Linked DNA regions of Azospirillum brasilense. The main gene of each other region encodes a partner of the protein of the gene in region 2 in a complex. Links are inferred from orthologs where the notes say so. Each region holds a gene or a part of one and is shown on either strand. Other genes may lie near its edges.

Region 1 (8,919 bases), 2.7 Mb from region 2 along the record:
GCTACGACATCCCTCTGGGGTCCGGCTCCGGCTACGATTCCGAACGCCGCGGCAAGGCCCGGCTGATGCGGCTGGCCAGCGGCGTCGGACCGCCCCACCACACCCACCGGGGGATTGAGCTGACGCTGGTGCTCGACGGCGGCTTCACCGACGATCTCGGCCAATTCGCCCGCGGCGACCTGTCCGTCGCCGACGACTCCGTGCGCCACCGCCCGGTGGCCGACGAGGAGGGCTGCCTGTGTCTGGCGGTGACCGACGCGCCACTTCATTTCACCGGCGCGCTGGGGCTAATCCTCAACCCGTTTGTGAAGTTCTGAGCCGGATCACCCCTCGTCGCGGACGGCGTCAGTCATCGTCGCTGACGATCACGGGCTTCTGGATGCCGCGCATGCGGCGGCGGCGCTCCGGGTTGCGCATGATCTGGCGGCCGTGCTGGTGATCGCGCAGCGGCTCGGTCGGGCCGCCGACGCGCACCGGGCGTTCGGCGAAGCGGCCCAGGCTGATCATCCGGTCGTACATCACCAGCGCGCCGGCCACCCCGACGTTGATGCAAAACTTCATCGGGATCTTCACCGTGAAGTCGCAGCGCTCCAGCAGCGGCTCGGACAGGCTGCCGCGCTCCGGCCCCAGCACATAGGCGGCGCGGGTCGGGTGGCGGAAGCTGGGCAGTTCCACCGCGTCCTCGGTCAGCTCCACCCCGACGAGCTGGCAGTCCTTGGGCAGGGCCAGATCGGCCACCCGGTCGTAGACGTAGAGCGGCAGATGCTCCGTGGCACCCGAGGTGTCGACGATGTGGGCCTCGTGCAGGTCGGGTTCCGGGTCGATGGCGAAGAAGAAGGAGGCGCCGAAGGCGTGGGCGGAGCGCATCAGGTTGCCGACGTTGCCCGGCTTGCTGATCCGCTCCACCCCGATGGCGAAGTATCCACGCATGGCTTGCACAATCACTCGTAGTTTCGGCCCGCATACACGGCGGATCGGCCGCGAATCGGCCATGATCCGGCGGGTCCGACGGTGCGACACCTTGCCTCGCGACCCGGAGAGAGGCAAGCTCTCCACCCATGAGCCACGACCATTCCTCCTGCTGCGGCGGCCACGGTGACCACCACGGCCACGCCGACCATAACCACCCCGCCGAGGGGCACGCCGACCTGTCCGGACCGCCGGAGGCGCCGATCCTCGTCGAGGTGACGCGCGGCGGCATGGTGGAATCCGTCCATCGCGGGCGCGCCTGCATCGTCGATTCCGACGGGCGTGTGCTGGCCCAGTGGGGCGACATCCAGGCGCCGGTCTACCCGCGCTCCGCCATCAAGGCGATCCAGGCGATCCCGCTGGTCGAGACGGGCGCGCTCGACGCCTACGAGCTGGGCGACCAGGAGCTGGCGCTGGCCTGTTCCTCCCACCACGGGGAGATCCGCCACACCCGCATCGCGGAGGCCTGGATCAAGCGCATCGGCCTGACCGTGGGCGATTACGAGTGCGGGGCGCATCTGCCGACCGACACCGAGACCGCCCACGAGATGATCCGCCACGGCGAGACGCCGACCGCCTTCCACAACAACTGCTCCGGCAAGCACGCCGGCTTCCTGACCACCGCCCTGCACAAGGGCGAGCCGACCAAGGGCTATGTCCGCTTCGACCATCCGGTGCAGCAGCGCATCCTCGGCGTGATGGAGCAGATGACCGGCCAGGACCTGTCGCAGGCCCCCTGGGGCGTCGACGGCTGCGCCATCCCGACCATCGGCATCCCGCTGGGCGCCATCGCCTACGCCATGGCCCGCATCGGCGACCCCAAGGACCTGCCCGATTCCCGCGCCGAGGCGGTGGCCCGCATCCGCCGCGCCTGGCGGTCGCACCCACACCTGATCGCCGGCAAGGACAGCTTCGACACCGGCATGATGCAGGCGGCGGGCGGCTTGGTGCTGGTCAAGGGCGGGGCCGAGGGCGTAGGCTGCGCCGTCCTGCCCAAGCAGGGGCTGGGCATCGCCCTGAAGATCGACGACGGCACCCCGCGCGCCCGCGAGGTCGCCCTGGCCGCCCTGATCCGCGCCACCAAGGTCCTGTCGGACGAGCAATGGAGGCGAGCCGGCCAGCTCATCAACCAGCCGGTGACCAACCGCAACGGCCTGGAGGTCGGCGTGGTCCGCCCGGCGGAGGGCTGAAGGTCCGCAAGCGCGATCAAGCGGCCCTCGGCTAGGGTGTCGGGCATGGAGGACTCATGACCAAGCCCGACACCCTGCTGGACTACGGCCGCCGCATCGAGCGTGTCATCGACCACATCGCCGCCCATCTGGACGAGACGCTGGAGCTGGAACGGCTGGCCGCCGTCGCCTGCTTCTCGCCCCACCATTTCCACCGCATCTACCGCGCCATGGCGGGGGAAACGGCGGCGGACACGCTGCGTCGGCTGCGTCTGCACCGTGCCGCGGGGGATCTGGTGCGGGGCGGCGACGGCGTGGCGCAGGTCGCACGGCGGGCCGGCTATGGCAGCGTGGAGGCGTTCACCCGCGCCTTCGGGCAGGTCTACGGCTTGAGCCCCGGTGCCTACCGGCGGCAAGGCCGTCTGGTTCCTCCACCCGACCAACCACCGGACGAGGAGCGAAACATGCACGACGTCACCATCCGCGATCTGCCGCCGCTGCGCGTGGCCGCCATGGCTCACCAAGGCCCCTACATGGATATCGGCACGACCTTCGAGCGGCTGTACGCCTGGGCCGCAGGCCGCGGCCTCGTGGGACCGGACACGCGGTCCTTCGCCCTTTATTACGACGACCCGGAATCAGTTCCGGCGGACCGCCTCCGCTCCGAGGCCGCGTTGCTGGTCGACGGACCGATCCCCGAGGACGGAACGGTCCGCGCGCTCGACATCCCCGGCGGCCGGCACGCCGTTCTGATCCACAAGGGCCCCTACGCGGAGTTGGAACGCCCCTACCGTTGGCTCTACCGCGACTGGCTGCCGTCGAGCGGCCACGCGCCGGCCGACCGCCCCTGCGTCGAGGAGTATCTGAACGACTGCCGCAAGCTGCCCCCGGAAGAGTGGCTGACCGAGATCCGTTTGCCTTTGGCGTGAGAGGCGGTGGGGAGGCCTTCCTCCCCACCCGTCCCTGCGATGATGGTATGGTCCGGCACCCGTCCACCTGACCGGTTGCCCGATCCATGAGCATCGACACCCTGCGCGCCCAGTACGAAGCCTTCCCCTATCCCGCGCGCAACCCCGCCGACGAGAAAAAGCGCCTGATCACCGGGTCGCCCAGCCATCTGGACGAGGTGAACCACAACGTCTTCGGCGGGCGCCTCGACCACGCCAGGCCCCTCAGGGTGCTGGTGGCCGGCGGCGGGACCGGCGACGGGACGATCATGATCGCCCAGCAGATGGCCGACGCCGGCAATCCGGGCCGCGTCACCTATCTCGACCTCTCCGACGCCGCGCGGGCGGTCGCCGAGGCGCGGGCCCAGGCGCGCGGGCTGACCAACATAGACTTCCGCCGCGGCTCGCTGCTCGACCTCGGCGGGCTGCTGGAGGAAGGGGGACCGTTCGACTACATCGACTGCTGCGGCGTGCTGCACCATCTGGACGAGCCGGCGGCGGGCGTCCGCTCGCTGGCCGGGGCGCTGAAGCCGGGCGGCGGGATCGGGCTGATGGTCTACGCGCCGTACGGACGCACCGGCGTCTACCCCATGCAGGCGGCGCTGCGCACCATCACCAAGGACCTGCCGCCGAAGGAGCAGGTGGCGCTGGCCCGCCGGCTGATCGAACGCCTGCCGACGTCCAACTGGCTGCTGCGCAACCCCTTCATCAACGACCACAAACAGGCCGACGCCGACCTCTACGACCTGCTGCTGCACTCCTGCGACCGGCCCTTCACCGTACCGGAGCTGGCGGAGCTGGCCGCGGCGGGCGGGCTGGCCATCGCCGCGCTGGTCGACCCCTACCGCTACGACCCCGCCGTCTGGGTGAAGGACCCCCGCGTGCTGAAGCGGCTCGACGGGCTGTCGCGGCTGGAGCGCGCCGCCTGGGCCGAGCAGGTCACCGGCAGCATGACCAAGCACATCGCCTATCTCGTCCGCCCTGAGGACGCCGAGGGTTCGGTCGCCCGCCCCGACGGGCCGGAGGTGGTGCCGGTGCTGCGCGACCTCGACGGCGCCGCGGTGGCCAAGGGACTGCCCCCCGGCGGGGTGCTGGAGGCCGAGCTGATGGGCGCCGTCGTCCCCCTGCCCCTGCCCCGTCTGGCCGGGCCGATCCTGGCGCGGGTGGACGGGCGGGCCAGCCTGGGCGCCATCCACCAAGCGGTGACGGGAAAGGCCGGGCCGCTGGCCTGGGACGCCTTCCTGGCACAATTCGCGCAGCTTTTCGCGGCGCTGAACGGCGTCGGCAAGATGTATCTGCGCCGCTGAACCGTCCACGGTCTCCAAAATGAAAAATCCGCCGCCGGGCGACCCGGCGGCGGAAGTTCATGGAGGAAACAACCAGGCAGCAAAGGGTGCTTAGTGGATGGTCTCGCCGTGCAGGGCGAGGTCCAGGCCGTCGCGCTCGACGTCCTCGTCGACGCGCAGGCCCATCACCACGTCGATGACCTTCAGGATGATGAAGGAGCCGACCGCCGAGTAGACGATGGTGGCGAGAATGCCGTAGACCTGCGTCCAGATCTGGCCGACGTTGCCTTCCAGGGCGCCGGCGGTGCCGCCGATGGCTTCCTGGGCGAAGACGCCGGTCAGGATGGCGCCGACGATGCCGCCCACGCCGTGCACGCCGAAGGCGTCCAGCGAGTCGTCATAGCCGAGGGCGCGCTTCAGGCCGGTGGCGCCCCAGTAGCAGATCACGCCGGCGGCCAGACCGATGACCAGGGCGCCGGTCGGACCGACGAAGCCCGAGGCCGGGGTGATGGCGACCAGACCGGCGATGGCGCCGGAGATGATGCCGAGAACCGAAGGCTTGCCCTTGGTGGCCCACTCGACCAGCAGCCAGGACATGGCGGCGGTGGCGGCGGCGATCTGCGTGACCAGCATGGCCATGCCCGCACGGCCGTCGGCGGCCACGGCGGAACCCGCGTTGAAGCCGAACCAGCCGACCCACAGCATCGAGGCGCCGATCAGGCTGAGCACCAGGTTGTGCGGAGCGAAGTTCTCGTTCGGATAGCCCTTGCGCTTGCCCAGCACGATGGCGGCGACCAGACCGGCCACGCCCGCGTTGATGTGCACCACGGTGCCGCCGGCGTAGTCGAGCACGCCGTCACCCGCCAGATAGCCGCCCGGACCCCAGACCCAGTGGGTGATCGGCGCGTAGACGATCAGCGACCACAGGCCCGTGAAGACCAGCATCGAGGAGAACTTCATGCGGTCGGCGAAGGCGCCGGTGATCAGGGCCGGGGTGATGATGGCGAAGGTCATCTGGAAGACGACGAAGATCGTCTCGGGAATGACGCCCGTCAGGCTGTCCTTGGTGATGCCGGCCAGCATGAACTTGGACAGGCTGCCGAAATACGGGGTGCCTTCGGTAAAGGCGATGCTGTAACCGGCGAAGAACCACAGGATGCTGACCAGGCAGCAGATCGCAAAGCTCTGCATCACGACCGACAGCACGTTCATCTTGCGGACCATGCCGCCGTAGAACAGAGCCAGACCCGGGATGGTCATGAACAGAACCAGCGCCGTGGCGACCAGCATCCAAGCCGTGTCGCCGCTGCTCAGGGTGGGTTCGGCCGCGGCGGCGGCCGCTTCCTGGGCGAGGGCGGCGGCAGGCAGACCGGCCAAGCCCAGAATCGCCGCCATCGTCGGCGCGGCGAGGGTGAAGAGACGGCTCATCGAGGCTCCTCTTTATTCGAATGCTTCTGGCCCGTTTCGCCCCGTCCCCGGTACAGACGGGGCGGCGGGAGGGGGCCGTGTACGCCGATTTGTCTTCAAGAAGCGTGCCAACCCAAAAGGGCTAGGAATCGCGGTGGTTGCGGCCTTTCGGATGACCGCAAAGCAGCATAGGACCCGAGTCGCCGGACTGCATTGCCCAGAAAATAAGCAGAAACTCGGCCCATCCACCCCCCCGCAATACAGCGTGATTCGCCCATGGATTGTGGGCCGATTGCTGTCCGTTCGGGCGCTGCACGCTCGTTTCCCGCGCGCTTGCCTGTTTTTTATGCACAATGATGCGCCCGAATTCCGCACAGCCGTTGGGCAGCCCCCTCTATTTCCGGCCTGTTCCCCTCGGCCTATTGGCCCGCCCCCGTGAAATGTGGCACGGTCACCCTCTCTACCGGCGGAGCCGGACGGGGCCGGGGACAAGCGGTCCCCGCCCACATGGGTCCGCCGGACGCTTCCGGATGGCCGACAGCAAAAAAGAGAACCGAAAGGGGAGACACATGCTCGACAAACGGGATCTGCGGTTGGCGCCGCGCCGTGCCGTGGCCCTCGTCCTGGCCGGTGGCCGGGGCAGCCGGCTGAAGCAGCTGACCGACCGTCGCGCCAAGCCCGCCACCTATTTCGGGGGCAAGTTCCGGATCATCGACTTCGCGCTGTCGAACTGCATCAATTCGGGCTTCCGCCGCATCGGCGTGCTGACCCAGTACAAGTCGCACAGCCTGCTGCGCCACCTGCAGCGCGGCTGGAACTTCTTCCGCGGCGAGATGAACGAGTTCTGCGACCTGCTGCCGGCCCAGCAGCGCATCAGCGAGACCGCCTGGTACCAGGGCACCGCCGACGCGGTGTACCAGAACCTGGACATCCTGCGCGACCATGAGCCGGAATACATCCTGATCCTGGCCGGCGACCACATCTACAAGATGGATTACGGCGCGCTGCTGCTCGACCACATCGCCAAGAAGGCCGATGTGACGATCCCCTGCATCCAGGTGCCGCGCGCCCAGGCCACCGGCTTCGGCGTGATGCATGTGGACGAGACGCAGCGCGTCATCGACTTCGTCGAGAAGCCCGCCGACCCGCCCCCGATGCCGGGCAACCCGGACAAGTCGCTGGCCAGCATGGGCATCTACGTCTTCAACGCGCAGTTCCTCTACGACCAGCTGGAGCGCGACTTCAACGAGCCCGGCTCGTCGCGCGACTTCGGCAAGGACATCATCCCGTATCTGGTGACGAGCGGGGCGCGGGTGATGGCCCACGACTTCGCCGATTCGGCCATCCTGAACGGCCACGAGTCCGAGCCCTACTGGCGCGACGTCGGCACCATCGACGCCTATTGGGAGGCCAACCTCGACCTCTGCCACGTCACGCCGCAGCTCAACATGTACGACCGCGAGTGGCCGATCTTCACCTACCAGGAGCAGCTTCCCCCGGCGAAGTTCGTCTTCGACGACGAGAACCGGCGCGGCATGGCGGTGGACAGCCTGGTGTCGGGCGGCTGCATCATCTCCGGCTCGCTGGTGAAGAACTCGCTGCTGTTCAGCGAGGTGCGCGTCAACTCCTTCAGCGAGCTGCATCAGGCGGTGGTCCTGCCGGATTGCGACATCGGCCGCCACTGCCGCCTGACCAAGGTGGTGATCGACCGCGGCGTGGTGATCCCCGAGGGGCTGGTCGTCGGCGAGGATCCGGAGCTGGACGCCAAGCGCTTCCACCGCAGCGAGGGCGGCGTCTGCCTGATCACCCAGGACATGATCGACCGCCTGCCCAAGGACTGACCCTTCCCATCCCCCTTCGCCCCCATGGGGCGAGGGGGCGGTGAGCAAGACCAAGAAGAAACCGAAAGACCCCGCCTCCATGCGCGTCCTGTTCGTCACGCCGGAATGCTACCCCCTGGTGAAGACCGGCGGGCTGGCCGACGTTTCCGCCGCCCTGCCCCCCGCCCTGAACCGCGCCGGAGCCGAGGTCCGCCTGCTGCTGCCCGGCTATCCGGCGGTGCTGAACGGGCTGACCGACCTGCAGCCGGTCGGCAATCCGCTCACCGACCTCCCCGGCGGCGCCCCGGCGACGCTGCGGATCGGACGGATGCCGGGCGGGGTGCTGGCCTATGTGCTGGACGCGCCGTCGCTCTACGACCGGCCCGGCAACCCCTATCTGGGGCCGGACGGCAAGGACTGGCCGGACAACGCGGAACGCTTCGCCGCCCTGTCCTGGTGCGCGGCGGGCTTCGCGGCGGAGGACGGCCTCGATCCCTGGTGGCGTCCCGACGTGCTGCACGGGCACGACTGGCAGACCGGCCTGATCCCGGCCTATCTGGAGCTGCGCCCCGACCGCTTCGCCGGGCCGTTCCGGCCGGGCACGGTGACGACGATCCACAACATCGCCTACCAGGGCCTGTTCGGCGCCTGGATGATGAGCGACCTCGGCCTGCCGTCCGCCGCCTTCCGGATCGACGGGGTGGAGTATTACGGCGGCGTCGGTTTCCTCAAGGCCGGCTGCTTCTATTCCGACCGCCTGACCACGGTCAGCCCGACCTATGCCCACGAGATCCAGACGGCGGAGCACGGCGCCGGCCTCGAAGGGCTTCTCGCCACCCGGGCCGAGGCGCTGACCGGCATCCTCAACGGCGTGGACTACGACATCTGGGACCCCGCCACCGACGCGCACATCGCCGCCCGCTACGGCGCCGCGGACCTCGGCGGCAAGGACCTGTGCAAGGCCGATCTCCAGGCGACCTTCGGCCTGGACCGCCGGGCGGACGCCCCGCTGGCCGCGGTGGTCAGCCGCCTGACCGGTCACAAGGGGCTGGACCTGGTGCTGGAGGCGGCCTCGCAATGGATCGCCTGGGGCGGCCAGCTCGCCGTTCTCGGCAACGGCGAACCGGCTCTGGAGGCCGGCTTCCGCCATCTCGCCACCTGGTACCCGAAGTCGGTCGGCGTGCGCATCGGCTACGACGAGGCTTTGTCCCACCGCATCCAGGCCGGCGCCGACCTGTTCCTGGTGCCCTCGCGGTCGGAGCCCTGCGGCCTGACCCAGATGTACGCGCTGAAGTACGGCACCCTGCCGCTGGTCCGCCGC
Region 2 (8,999 bases):
CGACCACGCCGACCCGTTCACCGGGCTGGATGCGGAGATTCAAGCCTCTCAGGATGTTGACGGGTCCGGCCGCGCTGTCCAATCTCAGATGCACCTCGTCGAGATCGACGATGGTGGACTCAACGGAATCGGGTCGGGACATTGGCATGCGTCTCTGGATCGGGCGGGGAAATGGGCGGGAAAACCTCACGCCATATGGCATGGTGCGCCGCCATTTCAACATGGCCCTCCTTCGGTCGGGGCTGGCCGCTCTCGCCGTCGTTGTGGGAATCGGCGCAGGGGTCGGCATGACCGCCCCCGCGCTCGCCCAGAGCGGGGCGGGGAAGGGGCCTTACACCCTGCTGGCGCTCGGCGACAGCCTGACCGCCGGCTACGGCCTTCCCGAACCGCAGGCCTTCACGGTGCAGTTGCAGGCGGCATTGCGGGCGAAGGGCTACGACGTGACCGTCGTCAACGCCGGCGTGTCGGGCGACACCACGGCGGGCGGGCTGTCGCGGCTCGACTGGGCGCTGGCCGACAAGCCGGACGCCGTGCTGGTGGAGCTGGGGGCGAACGACATGCTGCGCGGGCTCGACCCCGGCGCGGCGCGCGCCAACCTCGACGCCATCCTGAAGCGGCTGACCGGCGAAAAGCTGCCCGTGCTGCTGGCCGGCATGTACGCGTCGCCTAGCCTGGGCCGCGCGTATGTGGAGCGCTTCAACGCCATCTACCCGGAGCTGGCGAAGGCGTACGACGTACAGCTCTACCCGTTCTTCCTGGACGGCGTGGCGGCTGACGCCGTGCTGAACCAGCCCGACGGCATCCATCCCAACGCGGCCGGCGTGAAGGTGATCGTGGAGCGCATCACGCCCCACGTCGCCCGCCTTCTGGACGGCATCGCCAAAAGCGGAGACTGACACCCATGGCGACCCTGGCCGGCGACACCGCCACCACCGAGACCTGCTTCAAGGCCGCATCGGCCACCGGCACCGAATGGGGCGCCGTCGTCAAATCCTGCCTGGACGAGCTCGGCGCGGTGGAGGGCTGCAACCTCGGCTTCCTCTACATCACCGACGCGCTGGCCGAACACGCCACCAGCATGGTCACCCTGCTGCGCGGCGTCACCGGCATCCGCGACTGGGTGGGCACGGTCGGCATCGGCGTTTGCGCCAACGACGAGGAAATCTTCGACAAGCCGGGCATCGCCGTGATGGTGGCCCGCCTGCCGCCGGAGGGCTTCCGTCTGTTCCCGGTGGTCTCGGGCGACATGGAGCCGCTGCGCCGCATGGCCGGCGGCTGGCTGGACAAGCACGGCGCCATGCTGGCGCTCGCCCACGCCGACCCGCGCCACCAGGACTTGGCCGGGCTGGTCGTTTCGCTGGCGGAATCAACCGGGGCCTTCCTGGTTGGCGGCCTGTCGGCCTCGCGGTCGGAGTTCCCGCAATTCACCATCCCCGGCAACACCGCCACGATGGTCGGCGGGCCGGTGGCCGACGGCGGCGTGTCGGGCGTGCTGTTCGCGCCGCAGGTGCCGGTCGCCACCGGCCTCAGCCAGGGCTGCACGCCCATCGGCCCGGTGCGCACCATCACGGCGGCGGAGGACAACGTCGTCCTGGAGATCGACGGGCGCCCGGCGCTGGAGGTCTTTAAGGAGGACATCGGCGAGTTGCTGGCCCGCGATCTCAAGCGGGTGTCCGGCTACATCTTCGCCGGCCTGCCCATCGCCGGGAGCGACACGGCGGACTATCTGGTCCGCGACCTGATCGCCATCGACCCGCGCGCCGGCTGGATCGCCGTAGCCCACCATGTGCAGAGCGGCCAGCCCATCCTGTTCACCCGCCGCGACCAGCAGAGCGCCGAGTCGGACATGCGCCGCATGCTGGCCAATCTGAAGAAGCGCGTGAAGACCACCCCGAAGGGCGCCCTCTACGTCAGCTGCATCGCCCGCGGCCCCAGCCTGTTCGGCGAGGGCAGCCAGGAACTGGCGCTGATCCGCGAAACCTTCGGCGACATCCCGCTGGCCGGATTCTTCGCCAGCGGCGAGATCTCCAACGCCCGCCTGTACGGATACACGGGCGTGCTCACCCTGTTCCTTTAAGGACCATAACCAAATGCAATACCGTCCGCTCGGCCGCACCGGCCTGTCGGTCAGCGCCATCGGCCTGGGCACCATGACCTGGGGCCGCCAGAACAGCGAGGCCGAAGGCCACGCCCAGATGGATTACGCGCTCGGCGAGGGCGTGAACTTCTGGGACACGGCGGAGATGTACGCCATCCCCCCGACCGCCGACACGTACGGACGTACGGAAGAGGTGATCGGCACCTGGTTCAAGGCGAACGGCAAGCGCGACCAAGTGATCCTGGCGAGCAAGGTCGTCGGCGCCACCGACGGCGGCTTCGCCTGGGTGCGCAACGGCGAGGCGAAGCTCGACCGCGCCAACATCTTCGCGGCGGTCGAGGCCAGCCTGCGCCGGCTCCAGACCGACTACATCGACCTGTACCAGCTCCATTGGCCCGACCGCTCGACCAACCGTTTCGGCGCGCGCAACTACGTCCATCGGCCGGAGAAGGATGGGACGCCCATCGAAGAGACTTTGTCGGCGCTCGACGATCTGGTGACATCCGGCAAGGTCCGCCACATCGGCGTGTCGAACGAGTCGCCTTGGGGGGTTATGCAGTTCCTCAAGCTGGCGGAGGACAAGGGCCTGCCGCGCATCGCCTCGATCCAGAACGCCTACAGCCTGCTGAACCGGACCTTCGAGCAGGGTCTGGCCGAGGTGTCTCTGCGCGAGGATGTCGGGCTTCTCGCCTATTCGCCGCTGGCCGCCGGCACGCTGACCGGCAAGTATCTGGACGGCGCCGTCCCCGCCGGCACCCGCCGCGCGCTGGATCACCGCAAGTCGCGCTACGCCACCGTCAACGCCGACGCGGCGACCCGCGAGTATCTGGACGCCGCCCGGCGCCACGGCCTGTCGCCGACGCAGATGGCCATCGCCTTCACCCTGCATCAGCCCTTCGTGGCGTCCTCGCTGATCGGCGCGACGACCCTGGAGGACCTGAAGTCCAACATCGCGGCGGTGGACGTCACGCTGTCGGACGAGGTGATGAAGGACATCGAGGCGGTCAACGCCCGCTATCCCGACCCCTGCCCGTAACCGTTCCGGAAAGCCAATGATCCGTCTCTTCGTCGCCCTCGATTTTCCGGAGGATGTGCGCCGGCGTCTGGCGGGGCTGGGCGGCGGCGTGCCCGGCGCCCGCTGGACCGACGCGGACAACCTGCACCTGACGCTCCGCTTCATCGGGGAGGTGCCGGAGGATCAGGCGGCGGAGATCGACGAGTCGCTGGCGCAGATCGCGGCGCCGGCCTTCGATCTGGTTCTGGACGGCGTGGGCGTGTACGGCAGCGGCCGCAACGCCCGCGTCCTCTGGGCCGGGGTGGAGCGCAGCGACGCCTTGTCGCACCTCCAGTCCAAGGTCGAGTCGGCGCTGGTCCGCTGCGGCCTGCCGGCGGAGGAGCGCAAATTCTCGCCCCACGTCACGCTTGCCCGGTTGAAGGACGCGTCGAAGGACCGGATCGGGCGCTTCGTCGAGGAACGCGGGATGTTCCGCGCCGGTCCGATCCGGGTGGATCACTTCACGCTCTACCGCAGCCACCTGGGCAAGGGGGCCGCGGTGTACGAGGCGCTGTCGGAATACGGGTTGGGATAAGTTCGGAAGTCTTGTCGGGCAACAGGGTCTTCACGGATTGCACGGATTTTGACACGGATTACACGGATTTCTTTTGTTCGTGCTTCAGCGCGTGCCTTCTCGATCAGCAGGCACTGAGCAAGACCATATAAAAATCCGTGTAATCCGTGCTTAAATCCGAGAAATCCGTGAAGACCTTGTTGTCTCCCGAGAATTCAACCGCTCTTACAGCGGCGCGCCCTTGATCATCCGCGGCAGCTCGCCGACCACGCCCATCGCGTGCCGCATGAAGAAGCGCTTCAGCGGCGGCAGGCGGTTGACGACGGCCATGCCGACGTCGCGGGCCAGCTTGATCGGCGGGATGTTGTTCGAGAACAGGTGCACCAGACCGTCGCAGACCACGGCCAGCAGCACCGTGTCGAAGCGGCGCCAGCGCTGGAAGCGCGCCAGCACCTCCGGCGAGCCGACGTCCAGCCCCAGCCGGTGGGCGTCCACGATCACCTCGGCGAGCGCCGCCACGTCGCGCAGCCCCAGGTTCAGCCCCTGCCCGGCGATGGGGTGGATGGCGTGGGCCGCCTCGCCGATCAGGGCGACGCGCTCGGCGATGAAGCGCTCGGCCAGCAGGACCGACAGCGGCCAAGCGTCGCGCCGGGTCACCAGCTCGATGTCGCCCAGATAGCCGCCCGACCGGCGGGTCAGCTCGTCGATGAACTGGTCCTCGGGCAGCTTCAGATACATGTCGACCAGCGACCGCTTCTCGCTCCACACGATGGAAGAGCGGTTCTCGGTCATCGGCAGCACGGCGAAGGGGCCGTTGGGCAGGAAATGCTCCACGGCCACGCCGTTGTGCGGCTCCGAATGGCGGATCGTGCAGATGATCGCGGTCTGGTCGTAGGCCCAGGTGCGCAGCTTGATCCCGGCGCTCTCCCGCGCCAGCGAGCGGCGGCCGTCGGCCCCGACCACCAGCCGCGCCTTGACCACCCGCCCATCGGCCAGCGTCACCGTGGCGCCGGCGCGGCTGCGCTCGATCGACACCGCCTGGGCCGGGGCCAGATGGTGCAGGCCGGGCAGCTCCTTGGCGCGGGCGAACAGGGCGCGGCGCATGTCCTTGTTGTCGAGAATCCAGCCGAAGGGCTGGTTCTTGCCGTCCCAGGTCAGCTCCGTGTGGTCGTAATGGACGAACAGGGGCGAGAACTGGTCGGCCACCCGGATGTCGAGGATCGGGCCGGCGTAGGGCTCCATGTGCTTCCACACGCCCGCCCCCTCCAGCACCTTCATCGAGGCGTAGGCGACCGCCGTCGTGCGGATGTCGAACTCGTCCCCCGCCTGCCGGTCCGGGCTGTCGCGGTCGATGCAGACGACCGGCACGCCCGCGGTGGCCAGGGCCGCCGCCATGCTGAGTCCGGCCAGTCCGCCGCCCAACACGACGACGTCGGTCGTGATCTCCTGCGCTGCGGTGGTGCCCGATTCGGTCATGATGGCGCTGCCCTTCGATCAGTGTAGACGGGTACGAACAATCGTTCCGCTTGGTCCGGATGTCCAGCGGCGCTGCGTCGCGGCCCCCGAATTGCGTAATTATTAGGCATGACCTGCCCAATCGATCGGCGAAACAGCCGAAAACCGCTGAAAAGGACCGATTCTGCAACCGGCACGATTTTTGAAGACATTGCTTTTTATGGTCGAGGCGAACACGCTCGAGTCACGTTCGGAAAACCCGCCGCCACGGCGGGATCGGCCGAGGGGGGACCGGGCGACCGCAGGGGCCCGCAAACACGCATACCAAGGGGAAGCCACATGAAACTGGTTATGGCCATCATCAAGCCGTTCAAGCTCGACGAAGTGCGCGAGGCGCTGACGTCGCTCGGGATTCAGGGCCTGACGGTGAGCGAGGTGAAGGGCTTCGGACGCCAGAAGGGTCAGACCGAGATCTACCGCGGCGCCGAGTATTCCGTGAGCTTCCTGCCCAAGGTGAAGGTCGAGGTCGCGGTGTCCGACGACCAGTACGAGCAGGTGGTCGAGGCGATCCAGAAGGCCGCCAACACCGGCCGCATCGGCGACGGCAAGATCTTCGTTCTGGACATCGCCCAGGCCGTGCGCATCCGCACCGGCGAGACCAACACCGAAGCTCTCTGAGGCGTCCTGGAGGAAGCGGACAGGGCGGGGCGTCATCGCCCGGCCCCTCCCGCAAGGGGGGAAGGCTCGTCCGCTTTTTCTTGCCGCAGGGCATCGATGATCTGCCCGGTGACTTGAGGCCGGGCGCGCCAGTCTTTTCGCTGCGGCGCCGAGGCCGCCGGAACGGGTGGCGTATGCTTTCCCTTGACCGGGCTTCGTCCGGTTTTGTGCCCTTGTGCCGGGACTCCACCGCCGGTAGGATCGTTTCCGTTTCGTATCGGGCAGAGGCCCCCAGAGGCCCCTGACGGGCCGTGCCCCTCGGGGCCGGCCCGGCCTTTTCGGGCCGTCCTCATGGAAAGGATTCTCGGCGGCATGTCGCTCCCGGACCTCGGCACCTTCGCTCTCGTCAACGACCGGCTCGACCGGCTGTCGGACTACCCCTTCACCCGGCTGGCGGCTCTGCTGTCCGGAGTGACGCCGCGCGCCAACGCCGAGCCGATCATGATGTCGGTGGGCGAGCCGCAGCACCAGCCGCCGGCCATCATCGACGAGACGCTGCGCGCCAACGCCCATCTGTGGGGCAAATACCCGCCGGTCGGCGGCACGCCGGAGTTCCGCGAGGCGGTGGGCGCCTGGCTGGCCCGCCGCTACGCCCTGCCCGACGGGCTCTTCGATGCCGAAAAGTCGGTCCTGCCGGTGTCCGGCACGCGCGAGGCGCTGTTCCTCCTCGCCCTGCTGGCCGTGCCGCCGAGCAAGGCGGGCCGTCAGCCGGCGGTGCTGATGCCCAACCCCTTCTACGCGCCCTACGAGGGAGCGGCCCTGCTGGCGGGGGCGGAGTCGGTGTTCCTGCCCTCCACCCGCGAGACCGGCTTCCTGCCCGACCTCGACGCGCTGACGCCGGAGCTGCTGGAGCGCACGGCGCTGTTCTACCTCTGCACTCCGGCCAACCCACAGGGGGCGGCGGCCGACGCCGCCTATCTGGAGCGGGCGATCGGGCTGGCGCGCCGCTACGGCTTCATCCTGGCGGTGGACGAGTGCTACGCCGAGATCTACTTGGACAAGCCCCCGGTCGGCGCGCTCCAGGTCGCGTCGGGGCTGGCCCATGACGGGAAGCCCTGGGCGAACATCCTGGTCTTCCATTCCCTGTCCAAGCGGTCGAGCGCCGCCGGGCTGCGCTCGGGCTTTGTGGCCGGCGATCCGGAGCTGATGTCCCGCTTCACCCGCCTGCGCAGCTACTCCAACGCCGGGATGCCGCTGCCGGTGCTGGCGGCCAGCGCCGCCCTGTGGCGGGACGAGGCCCATGTCGAGGAGAACCGCGCGCTCTACCGCGCCAAGTTCGACGCGGCGGAGGCTTCGCTGAAGGGGCGCTACGGCTACTATCGGCCTGACGGCGGCTTCTTCCTGTGGCTGGAGGTCGGCGACGGCGAGGAGGCGACGCGCCGCCTGTGGGCGGAGGGCGGCATCCGCGTGCTGCCCGGCGCCTACCTGACCCGCTGCAACCCCGGCGAGGCCAATCCCGGCGCGCCCTTCATCCGCATCGCGCTGGTGAACGACGCCGAGACGGTCGCCCACGCCTGCGGCACCATCGCCCGCATTCTGGGATAAGGGCCGCCCGGTTCGGCCCAACCCGGTTCGGCTCACGTTACCCCGGTCTTTCGCCCCCGAAGGACGGGTCCGGTTCAGCACGTTCTTGAGGACCTTCTGCCCATGGCACGACCCGCAAGCCCCCGCAGCGGAAGCGGCAAAAGCGCCGGAGCGCGGCCCGCCGGAGCACGGACGGAGAAGCCGCCCTTCTTCTCGCCCGCCACGCGCGCCTTCGTGGTGGCGCGGGCGCGCGAGATGGCGGGCTTCGCGCTGGGCGTGGTCGGTCTGGTGCTGATGGTCATCCTGGGCAGCTACAACCCGGCCGACCCGTCCTGGAACGCGGTTCCGGCGGCGGACGTCCACATCCACAACCTGTTCGGCCGGTTCGGCGCCCACTTGGCCGACGTCCTGATCCAGTCGCTGGGCTGGGCGGCTTATCTGCTGGCGCTGGTCCCGATGATGTGGGGCTGGCGGCTCAGCTTGCAGAAGAGCGTGCGCCACCCGCTGTTCCGCAGCGTCCTGGCGGTGTGGGGCGTGCTCATGGTCGCCATGTTCCTGGCCGGGATGGGGACGGGAAGCGAGGACCCGCTGAAGAGCCGTCCGGGCGGCAGCTTCGGCGGCTTGCTTCTCGACGGGGTCAGCAGGCTGCTCTTCGGCAGCCCGGGCAATCCGCTGGTCGGCACCGTGGCCGGGGTGGCCGGCGGGCTGATTCTGTTCGTCGCCATGGGCCTGTCGATCCGCGAATGGGCGGCCAGCCTGCGCGAGACCGCCGCCGGCCTCGCCCGCCTCGGGCGGGGCGCGCGGACCGGCTTGTCCTTCGTGCGCGACAAGGGCGCGGAGGCCGCCCGCAGCGCCGCCCGCCAGACCGGCGGCCTGTTGCGGCGGGAGCCCAGCCTCGCCACCGCGGAAAAGACGACCGCCGCCCCGACTCTCGACGACACGCCCGACGAGGACGGCGGCGCCATCACCCTGCGCGCCGCGCCGCGCGGCCGGCTGTCCGACTCCATCAGCGTCGAGCCGCGCGTGGAGGCCAAGACCCGCGCCGTTCCGGTGGTCACCTCGCCCGCCGGAGGCAAGACGAAGGCCGCCGACCAGGGGCGCCCGTCCAAACAGGCTGCCCTCAATCTGGAGGAGGCGGATGGCTACGAGCTGCCGCCGCTCGACCTGCTCCAGATCGTCCCGACCAGCGTGCGCGGCGAGAAGGTGGACGAGGCGGCGCTGCGCGAGAACGCGGTGAAGCTGGAAGGCGTGCTGTCCGATTTCGGCGTGCGTGGCGAGGTGCAGAAGGTCCATCCCGGCCCGGTCGTCACCCTCTACGAGCTGGAGCCGGCCCCCGGCACCAAGTCGTCCCGCGTCATCGGCCTGGCCGACGACATCGCCCGCTCGATGAGCGCGGTGTCGGTCCGCGTCGCCGTGGTGCCGGGCCGCAACGTCATCGGCATCGAACTGCCCAACGCCAAGCGCGAGACGGTGCTGCTGCGCGAACTGCTGGCCGGCGACGTCTTCGACAAGACGGCGGGCAAGCTGCTGCTGGCGCTCGGCAAGGACATCGGTGGCCAGTCGGTGGTGGCCGACCTCGCCCGCTTCCCGCACCTGCTGGTCGCCGGCACCACGGGCTCGGGCAAGTCGGTGGCGAT

What was found.
Region 1: the proteins of glnK (region 2) and AMK58_RS01320 are in contact, whole or in part, in a solved structure (PDB 2NS1), measured with the Escherichia coli proteins. The link is inferred for Azospirillum brasilense from one-to-one orthologs.

What each region holds. Positions count from the first base shown.
Region 1 is NZ_CP012914.1:278,278-287,196, reverse strand. What follows is about bases 3,642-6,555. They hold AMK58_RS01320 (ammonium transporter), read right to left. Parts: upstream 5,800-6,555; coding sequence 4,483-5,799; downstream 3,642-4,482. Other genes in these bases: glgC (glucose-1-phosphate adenylyltransferase), read left to right, coding at 6,348-6,555; AMK58_RS01325 (class I SAM-dependent methyltransferase), read left to right, coding at 3,642-4,392. In the rest of the region: AMK58_RS01345 (ChrR family anti-sigma-E factor), read left to right, coding at 1-317; AMK58_RS01340 (RNA methyltransferase), read right to left, coding at 346-930; AMK58_RS01335 (asparaginase), read left to right, coding at 1,059-2,159; AMK58_RS01330 (AraC family transcriptional regulator), read left to right, coding at 2,216-3,067; more of AMK58_RS01325, read left to right, coding at 3,154-3,641; more of glgC, read left to right, coding at 6,556-7,619; glycogen synthase GlgA, read left to right, coding at 7,699-8,919. UniProt on the Escherichia coli protein: Involved in the uptake of ammonium/ammonia (NH(4)(+)/NH(3)). Transport is electrogenic. Following sequestration of NH(4)(+) at the periplasmic face, NH(4)(+) is deprotonated and neutral NH(3) is transported into the cytoplasm.
Region 2 is NZ_CP012914.1:2,962,227-2,971,225, reverse strand. What follows is about bases 4,136-7,129. They hold glnK (P-II family nitrogen regulator), read left to right. Parts: upstream 4,136-5,460; coding sequence 5,461-5,799; downstream 5,800-7,129. Other genes in these bases: AMK58_RS13695 (aminotransferase class I/II-fold pyridoxal phosphate-dependent enzyme), read left to right, coding at 6,151-7,129; AMK58_RS13705 (UbiH/UbiF/VisC/COQ6 family ubiquinone biosynthesis hydroxylase), read right to left, coding at 4,136-5,142. Outside these bases: AMK58_RS13730 (ABC transporter ATP-binding protein), read right to left, coding at 1-142; AMK58_RS13725 (arylesterase), read left to right, coding at 288-896; AMK58_RS13720 (FIST signal transduction protein), read left to right, coding at 902-2,077; AMK58_RS13715 (NADP(H)-dependent aldo-keto reductase), read left to right, coding at 2,091-3,134; thpR (RNA 2',3'-cyclic phosphodiesterase), read left to right, coding at 3,151-3,687; more of AMK58_RS13705, read right to left, coding at 3,892-4,135; more of AMK58_RS13695, read left to right, coding at 7,130-7,383; AMK58_RS13690 (DNA translocase FtsK), read left to right, coding at 7,486-8,999. UniProt on the Escherichia coli protein: Involved in the regulation of nitrogen metabolism. Regulates the activity of its targets by protein-protein interaction in response to the nitrogen status of the cell.